3 linked regions of the Geminicoccus roseus DSM 18922 genome follow. The protein of the gene in region 1 interacts with the protein of each later gene in a pairwise test. Links are inferred from orthologs where the notes say so. Each region holds a gene or a part of one and is shown in the gene's direction. Other genes may lie near its edges.

Region 1 (6,098 bases):
TGCACCTGCCTGTCGTCGTCCCACGGAGGAGGAAGGGTCCTCCGTTGACGAGGCCCGCTCCGATTCCCACATCCGGCTTGGCCAATGGCCGGCCCATGCTTCGGAAACGATGATCACCGAACTGAACAGTCGATCCCGACAGATCTTTCGCCAGATCGTCGACGCCTATGTGACGACCGGGGAACCGGTCGGGTCGCGGACGATCGCGCGCAAGCTCGACGAGCGGCTCTCGCCCGCGACGATCCGCAACGTGATGGCCGACCTGGAGGATGCCGGCCTCCTGTTCGCGCCGCACACCTCGGCCGGCCGGCTGCCGACCGCGGCGGGCCTGCGCCTCTATGTCGACGGCCTGCTCGAGGTCGGCAACATCGGCGACGAGGACAAGCGCAGCATCCGGGCGCAGTGCGTGGGCACGGGCAAGAGCCTGGAGGCGGTGCTGGGCGACGCCACCGAGGCGCTGTCTGGCCTGACCCGCCATGCCGGGCTGGTGGCGGCCCCGGCCAGCGACCGGCCGTTCCGCCATGTCGAGTTCGTGTCGCTGGGCCCGGGCCGCGCCCTGGTGGTCACGGTCACCGATCATGGCATGGTCGAGAACCGGATCATCGACGTGCCGCTCGGCATGCCGCAGACCTCCCTGGTGGAGGCCGGCAACTACATGACCGCCCGCCTGTCCGGGCGGAGCTTCGCCGAGGCGCGGATCCAGGTCCACGAGGAGATCGAGGCACGCCGCGCCGAGATCGACGAGGTGACCCAGCGGGTGGTCGAGGCGGGGCTCGCCACCTGGGTGAAGCCCGGCGGCGACAGCGACGGGTTCCTGATCGTGCGCGGCCAGTCCAAGCTGCTGGAGGACGTCCAGAACCTGGTCGAGCTGGAACGGGTGCGGCACCTGTTCGAGACCCTGGAAACCCGCAAGAACCTGCTGCGCCTGGTGGAGGCCGCCCAGAGCGGCAACGGGGTGCAGATCTTCATCGGCGCGGAAAACGAACTTTTCGGCCTGTCCGGCTGCTCCATGGTGATCGCGCCCTACCGCGCGCCATCGCCGGACCAGTCGCAGTCGGCCGTGGTGGGGGCGATCGGCGTGATCGGCCCGACCCGGATGAATTATGCGCGGATCATCCCGATGGTGGACTACACCGCCCGGGTGGTCAGCCGCATGCTCGGTCACCATGACAACGGAAGCAGGGAATGACGACGGAACAGGAAGCGACCACCAACCCAGAGGCCGAGGCCAAGGTCGAGGAGACCCAGGTCGTCCAGCCCGAGCAGGAGATCGCGGACCTGAAGGACAAGCTCCTGCGCGCGCTGGCGGATGTCGAGAACACCCGGCGCCAGAAGGAGCGCGAGGTCGACGAGGCGCGCCGCTACGCGGTGACCCGGTTTGCCCGCGACCTGCTCGACGTGGCCGACAACCTCAAGCGCGCCCTCTCGGTGCCGGCTTCGGCCGCCGAGGAGAACCCGGCGCTCAAGAATCTGCTCACCGGCGTCGACATGACCGAGCGCAGCCTGCAGAGCGTGCTGGAGCGCCACCAGATCAAGCGGATCGAGCCGCAGATCGGCGAGAAGCTCGACCCGAACCGCCACCAGGCGATGTTCGAGGTCCCGCGCGCCGACGTCGCTCCCGGCACGATTGCCGAGGTGATGCAGGCCGGCTATCTGATCGCCGACCGCCTGCTGCGGCCGGCGATGGTCGGGGTCGCGGCACGGCCGGCCGAGGCCGCGGACGAGACGGCGTCACCGGGCGAACCCGGCTCCAGCGTGGACACGCGGGCCTGATCCGCACCGATCGACGGCGTACGGACGAGCGGCGCCGGGCAGAGGACGTTTTTCGATGAAGACTGGTGTGAAGCGGGTGGTGCTGGCCTATTCGGGCGGGCTCGACACCTCGGTGATCCTGCGCTGGCTGCAGGACAATTACGGCTGCGAGGTGGTGACCTTCACCGCCGACCTGGGCCAGGGCGAGGAACTCGAGCCGGCCCGCGCCAAGGCCGAGATGATGGGCGCCACCCAGATCTTCATCGAGGACCTGCGCGAGGAGTTCGTCCGGGATTACGTGTTCCCGATGTTCCGGGCCAACACGGTCTACGAGGGCTGCTACCTGCTGGGCACCTCGATCGCCCGGCCGCTGATCGCCAAGCGCCTGGTCGAGATCGCGCACCAGACCGGCGCCGACGCCGTGGCCCATGGCGCCACCGGCAAGGGCAACGACCAGGTCCGCTTCGAGATCTCGGCCTACGCCCTGGATCCGTCGATCAAGGTGATCGCCCCCTGGCGCGAATGGGACCTGAACTCGCGCGACCGGCTGATCGAGTATGCCGAGGCCCGGCAGATCCCGATCCCGCGCGGCAAGCGGGGCGAGCCGCCTTATTCGACGGACGCCAACCTCCTGCACATCTCCTACGAGGGCAAGGTGCTCGAGGACCCGTGGGTCGAGCCCGACGAGGAGATGTTCACCCGCTCGGTCTCCCCGGAAGCGGCGCCCGACCGGGCCAGCTACGTCGAGATCGACTTCGAGAAGGGCGACCCGGTCGCGGTGGATGGCATCCGGCTCTCGCCGGCGGCCCTTCTGTCCCGCCTGAACGATTTGGGCGGCGCCAACGGCATCGGCCGCCTGGACCTGGTCGAGAACCGCTTCGTCGGGATGAAGTCGCGCGGCGTCTACGAGACGCCCGGCGGCACCATCCTCCTGGCCGCGCATCGCGGCATCGAGAGCATCACGCTGGACCGGGGTGCCGCGCACCTTAAAGACGAGTTGATGCCGCGCTATGCCGAGCTGATCTACAACGGCTTCTGGTTCACCCCGGAGCGCGAGATGCTGCAGGCCGCGATCGACGCCAGCCAGGCGAACGTGACCGGCACGGTGCGCCTCAAGCTGTTCAAGGGCAGCGTGCAGGTGGTCGGCCGCAAGTCGCCTTTCACCCTCTACAGCCACGAATACGCGACCTTCGAGGCCGACACGGTCTACGACCAGCGCGACGCGGAGGGCTTCATCAAGCTGAACGCCCTGCGCCTGCGCATCAAGGGCCTCTCGGGCAAGCTCGCGGCGAAGACCCAGGCCGGCGAGTAAGCCGGCGACGCGGACGGAGGTGGCCGCCAGGCGCTGCCACCTCCCGACGCTCCTTTAGCGGACGATCATCTCCAGCGGCGCCTTGGCCAGCGGCTCCGCCTTGCCCTCGGTGACCAGCGAGGTCCGCGCCAGCGTCATGGCGCGGCCGGTCTCGCTGTTCATCAGGATGATGTGGATGAAGAAGGTCATGCCCGGCGCCATCACCACCGGGTTGCCGGTGTAGAACATCGGCCAGTCCATCCAGGACGGCGCGTACACCGCCCCCAGCGAGTAGCCGGTGGCGTTCAGGCGGTGCGCCCGCATCCCGTGGCGGTCCAGCACCGCCGCCTGGGCATCGAACACCTCCCCCATCGTCCGCCCCGGCACCAGGGCCGCCTCGGCGGTGAGCAGGGCCTCCTTGGCGGCATCGAACATGCGGCGATGGTCGTCGTCGGGCTCGCCGACCAGCAGGGTGCGCATCAGCGCCGCGTGGTACTGCCGGTAGACGCCCGCGAACTCCAGGGTGAGCTGGTCCCGCGCGTCCAGCTTGCGCCTTCCGGTATAGTAGCGGCACAGCAGCGCCTGCGGCCCGCTGCCGATGATGAACGGGTTGCCCGGATAGTCGCCGCCGCCCTCGAAGATCGCGTCGTGCATCCTGGCCAGGATCACGCCCTCGTCGGCGCCGGCATGGGTCGCGGCCACCGCGGCGTCCAGCGCGGCGTCGCCAAGCTTGGCCGCCTCGCGGACATAGACCAGTTCCTCGACCGACTTCACCAACCGGATCTTCGAGAGCAGCAGCGAGGCCTCCTCAAGGGTCGCGAACCCCTCCAGGGCCGCTTCCAGCCGCTTGCCGTTGCGATAGGTCAGCCCGTGCGTGTCGAACTCGACCCCGACCCGCCGGCCGCGCAGCCCCAACTCCTCCAGCACCGGGCGGAGGTCGGTGGAGGCCGGGTCGGCCCCGTCGCGATCGACCCAGATCCGGATGTCCTGGATGTTCGAGGTCAGCTGCGCCTGGCGCAAATCGGCGGAGCGGGTCACCAGGACCGGCTCGCCCTTGGCCGGGACCACCAGGCACTGGAAGAAGCAGAACCCGAACGTGTCGTAGCCGGTCAGCCAGAACATGCTTTCCTGCTTGAACACCAGCAGGGCATCCAGCCCCTGGTCCGCCATCGACGCCCGGACGGCATCGCGGCGACGGTCGAACTCTGCGGCGGAAAAGTGCAAAGGCACGGTCGGCTCCTCGTCGATCCCAGGCGGCATGGCATCCACCGTTCCGATTTGCTTGTCGAGCCCCTGGCGCGCCCGAGCCGCCTTGGGCACGATCCGCCCGCATAACATGAACGGGAGAGCGGCGTTGCAGGGTCGGGTAGCGGATCGGGTGGCGGTGGTGTTCGGCGCGGCGCGGGGGATCGGCGCTGCCGTCGCGGCGCGCTTGGCCGAGGAGGGCGCCATCGTCTGGATCGCGGACGGACGCCCGGAAGGACAGGCGACCGCCGAGCGGATCGGCGGGCGCTTCCTCTCTTGCGACGTGTCGAAGGAACAGGACGTCCAACAGGTGGTCAACGCCATCGTCGCCGAGCATGGCCGGCTGGAGATCTGCATCCAGAACGCCGGCATCTTTCCCGAGACCATGCTGGACGAGATCAGCGTGGCCGAGTGGGACCAGGTCCTGGCGGTCAATCTGCGCGGCTCGTTCCTGGCGATCCGCGCCGCCTTCGCCCCGATGAAGCAACGGAACTACGGCCGGATCGTTCTGACCAGCTCGATCACCGGTCCGCGGGTGGTGCCGCCCGGCCATGCCCATTACGCCGCGTCCAAGGCCGGGCTGCTGGGGCTGATCCGGGCAGCCGCGCTGGAGGGCGCGCCGTTCGGGATCACCGTCAACGGCGTGGAGCCCGGCAACGTGCTGACCGAGGGGATGCGCGCCGAGCGCTCGGCGGCCTATGTCGAGGGCATGGCGCGGTCCATCCCGCTCAAGCGGCTGGCCGATCCGGCCGAGCTCGCCCACAGCTACCTGTTCCTGGCCTCCGACGAGGCCGCCTACATCACCGGGACCAGCATCGTGGTCGACGGCGGCCAGACCCTGCCCGAGGGCAAGGTCTAGCTCCGCCTCGCCACCGGCCGGAACGTCCGGCCGGGCCTGCCCTCAGCGCCGGCGCTGCACCTGGGTCACGTCGCGCACCGCGCCGCGCGCAGCGCTGGTGGTCAGCGCCCCATAGGCCTGCAGTGCCGGCGAGACGACCCGCTCGCGGTCCGGCTGCCAGGCGGCCGCGCCCTTGGCCTCCATGGCGGCGCGCCGCTTCGCCAGTTCCTCGTCGCTCAAGGCGACGTCGAGCTTGCGGTTGGGGATGTCGATCTCGATCCGGTCGCCCTCCTCGATCAGGCCGATCGCACCGCCCTCGGCCGCTTCCGGCGAGATATGGCCGATCGACAGGCCGGCGGTGCCGCCGGAGAAGCGGCCGTCGGTGACCAGCGCGCAGACCTTGGCCAGCCCCTTCGACTTCAGGTAGCTGGTCGGATAAAGCATCTCCTGCATGCCGGGCCCGCCCTTCGGCCCCTCGTAGCGGATCAGCACCACGTCGCCGGCCTGGATCTTGCCGCTGAGGATGGCGGACACCGCGGCGTCCTGGCTCTCGAAGATCCGCGCCGGGCCGGCGAACACCAGCACCGACGGATCGACGCCCGCGGTCTTCACGATCGCCCCGTCCAGCGCGATGTTGCCGTACAGCACCGCCAGCCCGCCATCCTTGCTGAAGGCGTGCTCGACGTCGCGGACCACGCCGTTCTCCCGGTCCAGGTCCAGTTCCTCGTAGCGGTTGTCCTGGCTGAACGCCTCGGTGGTGCGCACGCCGCCCGGTGCGGCCTTGAACAGCTGGACGGCCGCATCCTCCTCGCGCCTTCCGGGTGCCCGCACGTCCCACTGGGCGATCGCGTGGCCGAGCGTGGTGGCGTGGATGGTCGGCACCTCGCGGTGCAGGAGCCCGGCGCGGTCGAGTTCGCCCAGGATGCCCAGGATGCCGCCGGCGCGGTGGACGTCCTCCATGTGCACGTCGGT
Region 2 (5,920 bases), 2.5 Mb from region 1 along the record:
TCGACAAGGCGATCGCGGCGGCGGCCAGACGCTCCGAGGAGCTGGGCTGACCGTCCCGATCGGGAAAGGGACGGAGATGGCCAGGAAGCCCAAGGCCGCGGACACCGCGGCACCGATGTCGATGCGCGACCCGCTCGATACGGCACTCGCCATGATCGAGACCGGCGGCTGGCGCGGCTTCAGCCTCGTGGAGCTCGCCCGCGAGCTGGGCGTGCCGGTGGGCGAGGTCTACGCCCAGTTCCCGTGCCGCACCGCCGTGCTGCACGAGCTGGGCAAGCGGCTGGACTCCCGCATGCTCGAGCTCTCCGCCGCCGACCTCGACGACATGAGCACGCGCGACCGGCTGTTCGAGCTGATCATGCGCCGCTTCGACGCGATGAAGCCCTACCGCGAGGCCCTGCGCCGCGTGGCCAAGGAAAGCCGCGGCGACCTGGAGGCGGCGGGCGTGGGTTTCTGCAACCTCACCCGCTCGGTCGTCGAGATCGTCGATGCCGCCGGGATCCGTGGGCCGGCGGCGCTGCTCGCCCGCAAGGGGGTGGGGCTGCTCTACCTGCGCGTCCTGCGGGTATGGATGCGCGACGAGGACCCGGAGCAGGCGAAGACCCTGGCGGAGCTGGACCAGGGGCTGGCGCGGCTGGAGCAGACTGCCCGCAATCTCTGCCGGTTCATGCCCAAGCGGCGGGCAAAGGAGGCCGAACCTGCGGCAGTTTGACTGGGCATGCATCATTGCTGCGATGCACAATAAAACTTGACGGACTCATACCGCAGCGCGAGATAGGCACATGGGTCGAGTTGCTCGGCACGATGCTTTTGCTGAAGGTGAAGTCATGAGCGAGACCAGCATCCCGAAGACGACCAAGGCTGCGGCCGAGAAGGTGTCCACGGCTGCGGCGGACCAGGCGTCCAAGGTGGCCGACACCAGCGCGGAGACCGTGGACAAGACCAGCGCCACCGCCAAGAGCGCGATGAAGCCCATGGCCGATGCATTCGACCAGATCGCCCAGGCCCAGGCCGAGTTCGCGCAGCGTCTGGGTTTCGATCCCAAGACCTTTGGCTTCGATCCCGCCAAGTTCGGCTTCGACCCGGCGAAGTTCGGGTTCGACCCGGCCAAGTTCGGCATGGACAAGTCGTTCGGCGCGGCCGCCCCACGCTTCGAGCTCCTTTTCACGCAGCACCAGAAGAACGTCGACGCCTTCTTCAAGGCTCAGGCGGCGATGGTGGACGGCGTGCAGGCGGTGTTCCAGCGCCAGCTCGCCCTGTTCCAGCAGACCCTGGCCGAGGCCACCTCGCTGATGCAGGCGCTGATGGCCGAGAAGGACAGCCGGATCGGCGTCGAGAAGCAGGTCGACGCCTCGAAGAAGGCCTTCGAGAAGATCCTCGCCGAGGCCAAGGAACTGGGCGACGTCGTCACCAAGTCGCAGAGCGAGGCCTTCCAGCTCCTCAACGACCGGGCGATGGAGCAGATGGAAGAGATCAAGGCTGCCTACGACAAGGCCGCTTGACCCCTTCTTCTTCCTGATCGAACCCCTGGACGGCGGCCGGTGATCCGGCCGCCGTTCTTGTTTTTCCAGCCCCGGGGGAGGCTGCCTTGACCATATCCTTCGATGATTTTCTCAAGGTCGACATCCGGGCCGGCACGATCGTCGCCTGCACGCCCAACGTCGCGGCGCGCAAGCCGGCCTACAAGCTGTCGGTGGATTTCGGGCCGGAGATCGGGATCCGGACCAGCTCGGCGCAACTGGTCGATCTGTACCAGACCGAGGACCTGATCGGGCGCCAGGTGGCGGCGGTGGTGAACTTCCCGCCGCGCCAGATTGCCCGGGTGGTCTCGGAAGTGCTGGTGCTGGGCTTTCCCGACCAGGACGGCCGGGTCGTCCTTGCCGCCGTGGAGCGCCCGGTCCCGAACGGCGCCCGGCTGTTCTAGGCGGCGAAGGCGTCGTCCTGGCAAGGGAGCCGCCCGGAACCCTGGCACCCGCGAGGCTCTGTTCGTGACGGCGCGACGCCTTTTCAGGGAAATCCGATGGCATCTCCGGGCGAAACCGGCGCCGCTTCCGCCGAGCTGACCACGCCTGACCTCGGACGGAGCCTTCCGGAGGTGCATCGCAGCGTGGCCGTTCCCAATGCCGGCGGCTTCCTGCGCAAGTTCATGGTGTTCCTCGGGCCGGGCTACCTGGTGGCCGTGGGCTACATGGATCCCGGTAACTGGGCGACCGCCCTCGCCGGCGGCTCGGCGTTCGGCTACACGCTGCTTTCCGTGGCGCTGCTGTCCTCGCTGATGGCGATCCTGCTGCAGGCCCTGTGCACCCGGATCGGCATCGCCACCGGCCGCGACCTGGCGCAGCTCTGCCGGGAGCGCTTCCCGCGGCCGGTGGCGGTGCCGCTCTGGATCATGGCCGAGACCGCCATCTGCGCCACCGACCTGGCCGAGCTGATCGGCACGGCGATCGCGCTGGAACTGCTGTTCGGCATCCCCCTGCTCTATGGCGTGGTGCTGACCGCGCTGGATGCCTTCCTGATCCTCTGGCTGCAGCACAAGGGCGTGCGCTGGGTGGAGGCGCTGATCTTCGGGTTGATCACGCTCATCCTGGCCTGCTTCGTCGGCCAGCTCGCCATTGCCCATCCGGTCTGGGGGGAGGTGCTGCAGGGCTACCTGCCGCAGGCCTCGGTGGTGACGGACAGCCAGCAGCTCTACATCGCCATGAGCATCATCGGCGCCACGGTGATGCCCCACAATCTCTACCTGCACACCGCCCTGGTGCAGTCACGGGCGATCGGCCCGGACGTGGCCGCCAAGAGGGAGGCGATCCGCTACGCCGCGCTGGACAGCAGCCTGGCGCTGACCCTCGCCCTGGTGATCAACTCCGCGATCCTGATCACCGCGGCGGCGACCTTCCACGCCAGCGGCCGGACCGAGGTCGCCGAGATCCAGGATGCCCATCGGCTGATGGCCCCGCTGCTCGGCAGCGCGCTTGCCGCCAGCCTGTTCGCGGTGGCCCTGCTCCTGTCCGGCATCAATTCGACCGTCACCGCCACCCTGGCCGGCCAGGTCGTGATGGAGGGCTTCCTGCGCCTGCGGCTTTCGCCGGTCCTGCGCCGGCTGGTGACCCGGCTGATCGCGATCGTGCCGGCGGTGGCGGTGACCTGGATCTATGGCGAGGGCGGCACTGCGCAGCTCCTGATCCTCAGTCAGGTGATCCTCTCGCTGCAACTGCCCTTTGCGGTGGTGCCGCTGATGATGTTCGCCGCCGACCGCCGCCGGCTTGGCCCGCTGGTGGCGCCGGGCTGGCAGCTGGCGGTCGGCTGGGCCATCGCGCTGCTGATCATCGTCCTGAACCTGAAGCTGATCCTGGACTTCGTTCTGGGCAACTGAAGCGGTACTGGAAGATGGCTTGTGAGGATTGGCACTCCCAGTCCGGGGGAGGTCGTGTATGGTTGGCGGATAGTGCAGCCATGGCCTGGCAGGAGTGCGTCGCATGTCCGTCGGCAGAACACGGGGCTCGGGCACCTGGCGGGGACGAAGGCCGTCCCGGAGGTGAAGGACGAGATCCGGCACGTGCGCATGGCAGCACATGGGACCCACGAGGAATCGCTTGCCGGCTATCCGGTAGCGGGCTGCCGCTGGAGGCTGCGCGTGCCGGAGGGCCTCGACCTGATCCAGGTCGAGGGAAAAGAAGCGGATCCGGGCGTGCCGGCGGGGAGCGGGATGCGGCTGAGGATCACCGGCCGCGGACAACCGGGCTACGCGATCGTCCAGGCCGATTTCGGGCGGCCCTGGCAGGGCACCCCGGACTGCATGGTCATGCTCATGATCGAGCTGAGCGACTGAGGCTGCTCCGGCCGCACCGCATCGAGACGGGCGCGGCCGGAGCGCCGGTCACTCGGGCAGGGCGTTGATCGCGTAGAGCGCCCGGACGATCTCCGAGGGCGAGGCGTCGCTGCCGAACGTGGCGCCGAACAGATCGATGATCCCGCCGCTGCGGTAGAGCTTGGCCAGCGCGCGGTCGACCGCCAGCCGGAACGCGCCGTCATCCTTGGGCAGCGCCAGGGCATAAGGCTCGTTCGAGAAGAACTGGTCCGAGATCATCAGCTTGTCGCGGTCCGGGCTCTGCCGCCACTGGTACAAGAGGATCGCGCCATCGCCGAAATAGGCGGCGATCTTGCCGGCGGCCAGGTCGGCCACGCCCTGCTCGTGGCTGTCCACCGCGACCAGATCGGCCTGGAACTGCTGGTCGGCCAGAGCCTGCTTCAGGCCCGATTCGGTGGTGGTGCCGGCATGCACGCCGATCTTCTGGCCGGCCAGCTGTTCGAAGTTCTGCGGGCCATCCTGACGATAAAGCAGGGTCGAGCCGGTGGCGAAGGTCGGCAGGGAGAAGTCCACCTGCTCGCGCCGGGACAGGGTCTGCGTGGTGGCGCCGCACAGAAGGTCGATCCGGCCCTCGCTCACCGCCTTGAAGCGATCCTCGCCGGTCACCTTGACGTAGCGCACCTCGAGCTTGTCGAGCTTCAGCTCGCTCTTCACCTCGGCGGCGACCACCTTGCACAGGGCGACGCTGTAGCCCGCCGGCTCGCCGATGTCGTTCTCGAACGAGAAGGGCACCGCGTCGGCTCTGTATCCCAGGGTGAGGACGCCCGTCTCCTTGATGCGGTCGAGGGTGGCGGCCTCGGCCTGGACGGCGAGCAGGCCCGACGAGGCGATGGCGGCGGCGAACAGGATGCGCATGCGACGGCGTTCCGAGACAGTTGGCCCTGCCGGATTTGTAGAATTTATCCGACCCAACTGCCAGGGCTCAATCGCTGCGGCCGACGTTGGATCGGAGCATCGGCCGGGCCTGCCGCGGTCCGGCGCCTGCCTCCCGCATGGCCCGCGGGAACGGCCAGCCGCGGTTGACCATGGCAGGCCAGCCCCCGATCCTCCGCCGCCGCAACAGGAACCATCCGGAGAAGAACATGCCGTCGGCATCGAAAGCCCTGTTCATCGGGACCGCCTTGACCGCAATCCTCGCCGCAGCGCCTGCCGCCATGGCGGCAGAAGCGCGCGAGGAACTGACCGCGGCGGTGCTGCAGGGCGAGGGGGTGGAGCGCCTGGTCGCCAACCAGGCCTTCCTGCCGCCCAGCGATGCCGCGGCGGCGCTGGAGCCCTTCCAGGGGACGCTGCATCTGGACGAGGTCGAGATGACGACCACGCCGGACGCCTTCACGACGCGGCAAGTGCTGGGCAAGGACCCGAAGATCTTCCCGTCGCTGTCGGTGTCGTTCTTCACCGAAGAGGGCGAGCTGGTGCCCGTGTCGCAGGACGTGATCCGTGCCGGCTCCACCGGGGAGGGGCGAAGCTATTGGGACATGATCGTCCAGCCGGGCCGGGTATGGTCGGAGCCGGGCGATGGCGGCTGGTCGCGCGCCTCGTTCCCGTTCGCGCTGATGCACTCGATCGAGGGCGAGACCCATAACGGCGTCGCGACCTTCCTCTACAAGGGTGAGCAGGTCAGCGGCCTGCAGTTCCAGGTCGTCCAGCAGACCTCCCCCTATTACATCGAGGACTACTTCACCGCCGCCGGTCTGGCGCCCGCGCGTTTCGAGGAGCTCGCGGCGGACGGCCTGGACGAGGCGCGGCAGGCCTATCGGGAAAGCTTGGCCAACCAGGTGGAGATCCGTCCCTGGTCGGAGCTGGAGACGCAGGTCGGGGCCGCCGAGCTGGAAGGCTTCGACAGCTCGATCACCGCCGGCGAGATCGTGGTCGACGGGCTGCTCAAGGACGGCGTGTTCTACCTGAAGTCATGTCCCAGCGCTGCCGGCGACCTCGCCTACTGCGAGCGCCAGCGCTTCGGGGTCTGGTCGGTGACCAAGGCGGCGGCGAACGCGGCGGCCCTTCTGCGCCTGGCCGAGAAATACGGCCCGGAGGTCTTCGACGCGAAGCTGGTCG
Region 3 (6,008 bases), 1.3 Mb from region 1 along the record:
CCCCCAAACGACTTGGGCGGGCATTCATGTCGGGAAGGCAGATCCCGCCTCGCAAAGGCAGGTTGCTCGGCCCGCGCAGCACAGGCTTGCACTGCGAGATCTGCTATCAGGAAGCCCCTGGCCTGCAAAGGGGCCGGAGCATCCACTGGTAGGACATGTGGCAATTTTCCCGGTACCGGCCGATCGCTGCCTGCACGGTTCTTCCCGCGTACCGCGGCATCCGCCGTTTCCGCAGCCGTCGGTCCTCAACGAGCCGGACCGATGGTGATCGACAGCGATCGATGGTCGGAGCCGCTGCCGGCACCGAGGGTCTGATCCAGCACCTTCACGTCCGGGGACACCAGGGCCTGGTCGATCCGGATGCGCAGCGGCTGCGGCAGGAACGAGGGCCAACTCCCTTCGATCCCACCGGCCGGGCGAAGTTGCAGGCCACGAGCGAACGTGCCGACGACCCGCCCCCACGGTACTGCATTGAAGTCACCCATCAGCAGGACGGGCAGGTCCGGCCGGAAGAGGTCGGAACGAAGCAGCGCCTCCACCTGGCGCATCTGCACCTCGAGGCTGTCCGGTGGGATCGGCCGGGCCAGATGAACCGCCACCACGCGCAGCCTGCCATTCCTGCCGTCATCCAGGGTGGCCGCGATACCCCGGGCACCGCTGTGCCGGTCGTGGTAGATCACCTGGTCGTGGACCGGCAGGCGCGAGAACAGGGTGAGATCGCATTCCCTGCGTCCGATACAGGAAATATGGTGGGGATAGCTCCCGGTGAGGCGGGCGAAGCTGCGCCAGCGCGAGGCGCCCGTTTCGGCGAACATCACGAGATCGGCGTCGCTGGACAGGGCGGCGTCCACGGTGGCGACCGCATCGCCCGATCCGGCCCAGGCATTGTGGAAATAGATACGGAGCTGTGGAAACGGGTCCGATGCCGGTTCCTGCCTCGCCACCGCGTATAAAGGCGCCCATCCAGGAAAGACGTGCGGCGTCAGGATCAGGGCGGTCGCCGTCAGCAGAGCCGTGACCACGAGCACGATGTAGCGGCGGCCGGTCAGCACCCCGACCAGCAGGAGCAAGGCGGAAAGAAGGGCGGACTGGACCAGAAAATGGGCGGCCAGCTCGAACTCGGCCGGTCCACCGGGCCAGGCAGCGCCAATCACCGGAGCGGCCGCCACCAGCAGGCAGATAGACAGACAGTAGCGGACGACCCGGTCGGTTCCATGCGGGACCGCCGCGGCGAGGGTGCTGGATGGCGCCGTCATCATGCCTTCGGGGATGGCGAGCCCGCAACACAGCCCAACCGGTTCAATATTTCAACCGGCAAGTGCAGCGCCAGCCGCTCAGCCACCGACGCGGTAGACGGAGTTGCCCTCGTGGCTGCGACCAGAACACCAGGGCCGCGGCAGCGCAGGTGTTGACCTGCGCTCGACCCTCCCCACCTAGAGAAGGCGAAGCTGGCCTGCAGCTGGGCTAGTGGAGCTGGAATTCCGGGCCCTGTCGCCAGGCCTGAGGCTTGATCAGCTCGCTCCGTCCGACGCGCACGCCCACCAGAGGACCCTCGATATTCTTTTCCCAGAAATCGAGGAACTTGAACAACTCCGGATAGCGAGGCGCAATGTCATAATGCTGCCAGATGAAGCTCTGTATCAGGCTGGGGTGGTCAGGCATCCGGTACAGGATTTCAGCGGTGGCGATGCGGTAGCCCCTGAGCTGCAACTCCAGGGGCGAGGGTTCTTTACCGGCCATGGTACATCTGTCCTGGCTCGTTCCCCTACGACCGCCGCAGGGGGCACGAACGGATTGTGGCCGATCCTTGACAGACGTCAAGGAGAAGGCCGAATTCCTGTTCTGTTTCAGATGGTTAGCAGCCAACACCAAAAAGTGCTGCCAGTTTGGCAAACAGCCCCTTGAATCCCTCCTGCAATTTCTCTACCTGACGCAGCGACGTTAGCACTCTCCTCCCGAGAGTGCTGACAACCGCATTCGCTTCAGCATGGAGATCGTAGGCATGGGCTTCCGTCCGCTGCACGACCGCGTGGTCGTTCGTCGTCTCGAGGGTGAAGAGAAGAGCAAGGGCGGGATCATCATCCCGGACACTGCCAAGGAGAAGCCCCAGCAGGGCGAGATCGTGGCGGTCGGCCCGGGTGCGCGCGACGAGAGCGGCAAGGTGAACGCGCTCGACGTCAAGGTCGGCGACAAGGTGCTGTTCGGCAAGTGGTCTGGCACCGAGGTCAAGATCGACGGCGATGACCTGCTGATCATGAAGGAAAGCGACATCCTGGGCATCCTCGACGATGCCGGCTCGATGAAGCAGGCCGCCTGAGCCTCTCCTTCCTGATCCCCATCACCTTATACGGGTAAGAACATCCATGGCTGCCAAAGACGTCAAGTTCTCGACCGATGCGCGCAACAAGATGCTGCGCGGTGTCGAGATCCTCGCCAACGCCGTGAAGGTCACGTTGGGTCCGAAGGGCCGCAATGTGGTCATCGAGAAGAGCTTCGGCGCGCCGCGCATCACCAAGGACGGTGTGACGGTCGCGAAGGAGGTCGAGCTCTCCGACAAGTTCGAGAACATGGGCGCGCAGATGGTGCGCGAAGTGGCCTCGAAGACCAACGACATGGCCGGTGACGGCACCACGACCGCGACCGTGCTCGCCGCCGCCATCGTGCGCGAGGGTGCGAAGTCGGTGGCCGCGGGCATGAACCCGATGGACCTGAAGCGCGGCATCGACCTGGCGGTCGAGACCGTCGTCGCCGACCTGAAGTCCCGGGCGAAGAAGGTGACCACCAGCGAGGAGATCGCTCAGGTCGGCACCATCTCGGCCAATGGCGACACCGAGATCGGCAAGATGCTGGCCGAGGCCATGCAGAAGGTCGGCAACGAGGGCGTGATCACGGTCGAGGAGGCCAAGAGCCTCGACACCGAGCTCGACGTCGTCGAGGGCATGCAGTTCGACCGCGGCTACCTGTCGCCGTACTTTATCACCGACAGCGAGAAGATGCGGGCCACCCTCGAGGAGCCCTACATCCTCATCCACGAGAAGAAGCTGTCGACCCTGCAGCCGCTGCTGCCGGTCCTCGAGGCCGTCGTGCAGTCCGGCCGTCCGCTGCTGATCATCGCCGAGGACGTCGAGGGCGAGGCGCTCGCGACCCTGGTGGTGAACAAGCTGCGTGGTGGCTTGAAGATCGCCGCCGTCAAGGCGCCGGGCTTCGGTGACCGTCGCAAGGCCATGCTCGAGGACATCGCCATCCTGACCGCCGGTCAGGTCGTGTCCGAGGACCTGGGCATCAAGCTCGAGAACGTCACGCTCGAGATGCTCGGCAAGGCCAAGCGCGTGGTGATCAACAAGGAAGACACCACCATCGTCGACGGCTCGGGCGACAAGTCCGAGATCCAGGGCCGCATCTCGCAGATCAAGGCGCAGATCGAGGAGACCACCTCGGACTACGACCGCGAGAAGCTCCAGGAGCGTCTGGCGAAGCTGGCTGGCGGCGTCGCCGTCATCCGCGTCGGCGGTGCCACCGAGGTCGAGGTGAAGGAGCGCAAGGATCGCGTCGACGATGCGATGAATGCGACCCGCGCCGCCGTCGAGGAGGGTGTGGTTCCTGGTGGCGGTACGGCGCTGCTGTATGCGCTCAAGGCGCTGGACAACCTGGCGGCTGGCAACAGCGACCAGAAGGTCGGTGTCGAGATCGTGCGCAAGGCGCTGCAGGCGCCGGCTCGCCAGATCGCGGAGAACGCCGGCGTCGACGGCTCGATCGTGATCGGCAAGATCTTCGAGAGCACCGACACCAGCTTTGGTTTCGACGCCCAGACCCACGAGTACGGTGATCTCGTGAAGAAGGGCATCATCGACCCGGTGAAGGTGGTGCGTCATGCGCTGCAGGATGCGGCCTCGGTCGCCGGCCTGCTCATCACCACCGAGGCGATGATCGCCGAGAAGCCCAAGAAGGACGCCCCGATGCCGGCCGGCGGCCCGGGCGGCGGCATGGGCGACATGGACTTCTGATCGGTTTTACCGGTCGAGTTCAGGGACTGGGCGGCCATGCGTCGCCCGGTCCGAGTGGAGAGGCCCGCGGTGTTCCGCGGGCCTCTTCGCGTTCATCGCAACAGCGGGCGAAGATAGGTGCCGGCCTCGATGGTCACGGCACCTCCCAGTCCCAGCTTGAAGCGCGACAGGCCTGGCGCGCGGTCGGTCGCGATGCCTCCCAGGTCCAGCCAGCCGATCCCCTGCCGCTGCAGCGCCAGCATGCCGCGCCAGAGCAGGAGGCGCATCGCATCGCTTCTCCTCCCTGCCTCGTCGGCATAGCCGATCAGGTAGGTGGCGGAGCCGTGGTGGACCTGCAGCCAGATTCCGGCGACCGGCAGCCCTTCCAGTTCCGCGATCAGGACGAGCCGCTCGCGGCAGCCGGGCGAGAGCTCCGCCATCCGTTGCAGGAACGTGACCGGCAGTGCCCTGTAGCCTTTTGCCTGCCGATGCTCCTCATGACGTGCCGCCAGCCATTCGACCGGCGGTCCCCGATGCACTTCCCGGACCGCCAGGCGCTGCTTCTCGGCGCGACGGAGCTGGTTGCGCCACTTGCCGTCCAGCGCCAGGCGCAGCTCCTGAGGGTCAGGAGGAAGCCTGACCCAGACGGTGCCATAGCCGGTGACCACCGGGCGACAGGCTTCCATTTGCGGGCCGAGATGCTGGGGGCTCCAAAGGAGCAGGCACCGGCCGAAATGCGCGCGGATCGCCCGGAAGATTTCCTCCGGATGCTCAGCCCGATGGGTGCCCGCACCGATCGGGCCGCGGCTTGCCAGGACAACCCGGATTCCGGCCCAGCTCCGCTCGACGACCTGGACGCCCTGTTCCTCTCCGATCGGCAGTCGGGCAACCCGACGTCCCCCTGCGGCTAGAGCCTGGCCGTACACAGCTGATTGCTGCAGCGGCACCCGCCCGCCGGCGCGAGCAAGCCGATCCCAGCCAGCGACATCCAGCATGTAAGATATGCCATTGATGATTTCACCTTCTGGTTGATAATCTCATGGCATGAGGAAGCACAAGCTGTCTCCTGGCATCGATCGCCGCATCCCGTCCCCGCGCCTCACTATCCACGGGGCGCTGATGATCGTGCTCTATGCCGGGACACCTCTGCTGGCCATCGGCGTGCTGCTGGACATGGTCGTGGCGTGGCTGCGGTGACCTGCGGTACCGCGCCCGTGGTGCGCGGCGCTGCCGCCCCTGCTGAGAGAGACGCTGAGGATCGTCAGTTTCTCGCGGCTGCCCAATGCCGCAGCAGGCGCCCATCCTCTCCTTCCACCGGATCGGACCGGGGAACCGGAACCGCTGCGATCCGGTCGCGGGCCTGGGTATCGGCTCCGGCATCTCGGAGAAGATCCACCTCGGCTCCGGAGGGATAGGCGCCGACCACCAGCAGATCCGCCGAAGCGCGAAGGTTCTGGTGGCCGACACCTGCCGGTATCGCCACCGCATCGCCAGCTTGCAATTCGACCTCAGTGCCCGTGGCGCCACCCAGGCGCACCCGCACCGATCCTCGGGCAATCCCCAGGACTTCATGGCTGGTTGAGTGGAAGTGCGGATAATCGAAGATGCCGTTGCGCCAGGACTGGGTCCATCCATTCCGGGCGAACAGCTGCTCGAAAGCTTCTGGCCCTGGAGCAGGGGGCAGCGCCGCCTGCCACCAGATCAAGGGAAGGCCGGGATTGTTGGGGATGGCGCCGGCATCCTTGAACAGAAGAACATGGAAGCCCTCGGTGGTCGGGTGCATGGCTGTTCTCCCTTCGTGGTATCTTCCAGCGGTGCGCCGCAAGGTGTGCCAAGGCCTTGCTCAGCAGGAGCGATCTAGGCTGCATGGACCCTGCTCGCCAGGACCCCCTGGTCGTTGTGCACCGGAAAAGATAGCGTCCGAACCGAGGAATGAAGCATGCCTGTTTCCATGACAGACGGGCGGCGAACCGGAACCAACGGAGTGAACGGGTGAGGATCCTGGCGGTCGGAACTTTGGGGCTC

What was found.
Region 2: the proteins of grpE (region 1) and GEMRO_RS0113130 interact in binary tests that used the Escherichia coli proteins (3 or more experiments, as listed by UniProt). The link is inferred for Geminicoccus roseus DSM 18922 from one-to-one orthologs.
Region 3: the proteins of grpE (region 1) and groL interact in binary tests that used the Escherichia coli proteins (3 or more experiments, as listed by UniProt). The link is inferred for Geminicoccus roseus DSM 18922 from one-to-one orthologs.

Annotation. Positions count from the first base shown.
Region 1 is NZ_KE386572.1:111,592-117,689, forward strand. Bases 1-2,979 are described here. They hold grpE (nucleotide exchange factor GrpE), read left to right. Parts: upstream 1-1,185; coding sequence 1,186-1,773; downstream 1,774-2,979. Other genes in these bases: hrcA (heat-inducible transcriptional repressor HrcA), read left to right, coding at 110-1,189; GEMRO_RS0101885 (argininosuccinate synthase), read left to right, coding at 1,829-2,979. Also shown: more of GEMRO_RS0101885, read left to right, coding at 2,980-3,064; GEMRO_RS0101890 (M24 family metallopeptidase), read right to left, coding at 3,119-4,273; GEMRO_RS0101895 (SDR family oxidoreductase), read left to right, coding at 4,398-5,147; ilvD (dihydroxy-acid dehydratase), read right to left, coding at 5,190-6,098. UniProt on the Escherichia coli protein: Participates actively in the response to hyperosmotic and heat shock by preventing the aggregation of stress-denatured proteins, in association with DnaK and GrpE. It is the nucleotide exchange factor for DnaK and may function as a thermosensor.
Region 2 is NZ_KE386572.1:2,583,357-2,589,276, forward strand. The notes cover bases 1,395-4,195. They hold GEMRO_RS0113130 (Nramp family divalent metal transporter), read left to right. Parts: upstream 1,395-2,020; coding sequence 2,021-3,370; downstream 3,371-4,195. Other genes in these bases: GEMRO_RS32670 (phasin family protein), read left to right, coding at 1,395-1,502; GEMRO_RS0113125 (tRNA-binding protein), read left to right, coding at 1,589-1,924; GEMRO_RS0113135 (hypothetical protein), read left to right, coding at 3,560-3,826; GEMRO_RS29470 (amino acid ABC transporter substrate-binding protein), read right to left, coding at 3,875-4,195. Also shown: proC (pyrroline-5-carboxylate reductase), read left to right, coding at 1-50; GEMRO_RS0113115 (TetR family transcriptional regulator), read left to right, coding at 77-712; more of GEMRO_RS32670, read left to right, coding at 828-1,394; more of GEMRO_RS29470, read right to left, coding at 4,196-4,720; GEMRO_RS0113150 (serine hydrolase), read left to right, coding at 4,948-5,920. UniProt on the Escherichia coli protein: H(+)-stimulated, divalent metal cation uptake system. Involved in manganese and iron uptake. Can also transport cadmium, cobalt, zinc and to a lesser extent nickel and copper. Involved in response to reactive oxygen.
Region 3 is NZ_KE386572.1:1,395,348-1,401,355, reverse strand. What follows is about bases 1,795-4,683. They hold groL (chaperonin GroEL), read left to right. Parts: upstream 1,795-2,363; coding sequence 2,364-4,004; downstream 4,005-4,683. Other genes in these bases: GEMRO_RS33360 (GNAT family N-acetyltransferase), read right to left, coding at 4,097-4,683; groES (co-chaperone GroES), read left to right, coding at 2,003-2,317. Also shown: GEMRO_RS0107780 (endonuclease/exonuclease/phosphatase family protein), read right to left, coding at 246-1,259; GEMRO_RS0107775 (usg protein), read right to left, coding at 1,465-1,740; more of GEMRO_RS33360, read right to left, coding at 4,684-4,978; GEMRO_RS34140 (hypothetical protein), read left to right, coding at 5,028-5,180; GEMRO_RS33355 (cupin domain-containing protein), read right to left, coding at 5,245-5,766; GEMRO_RS0107745 (OmpA family protein), read left to right, coding at 5,976-6,008.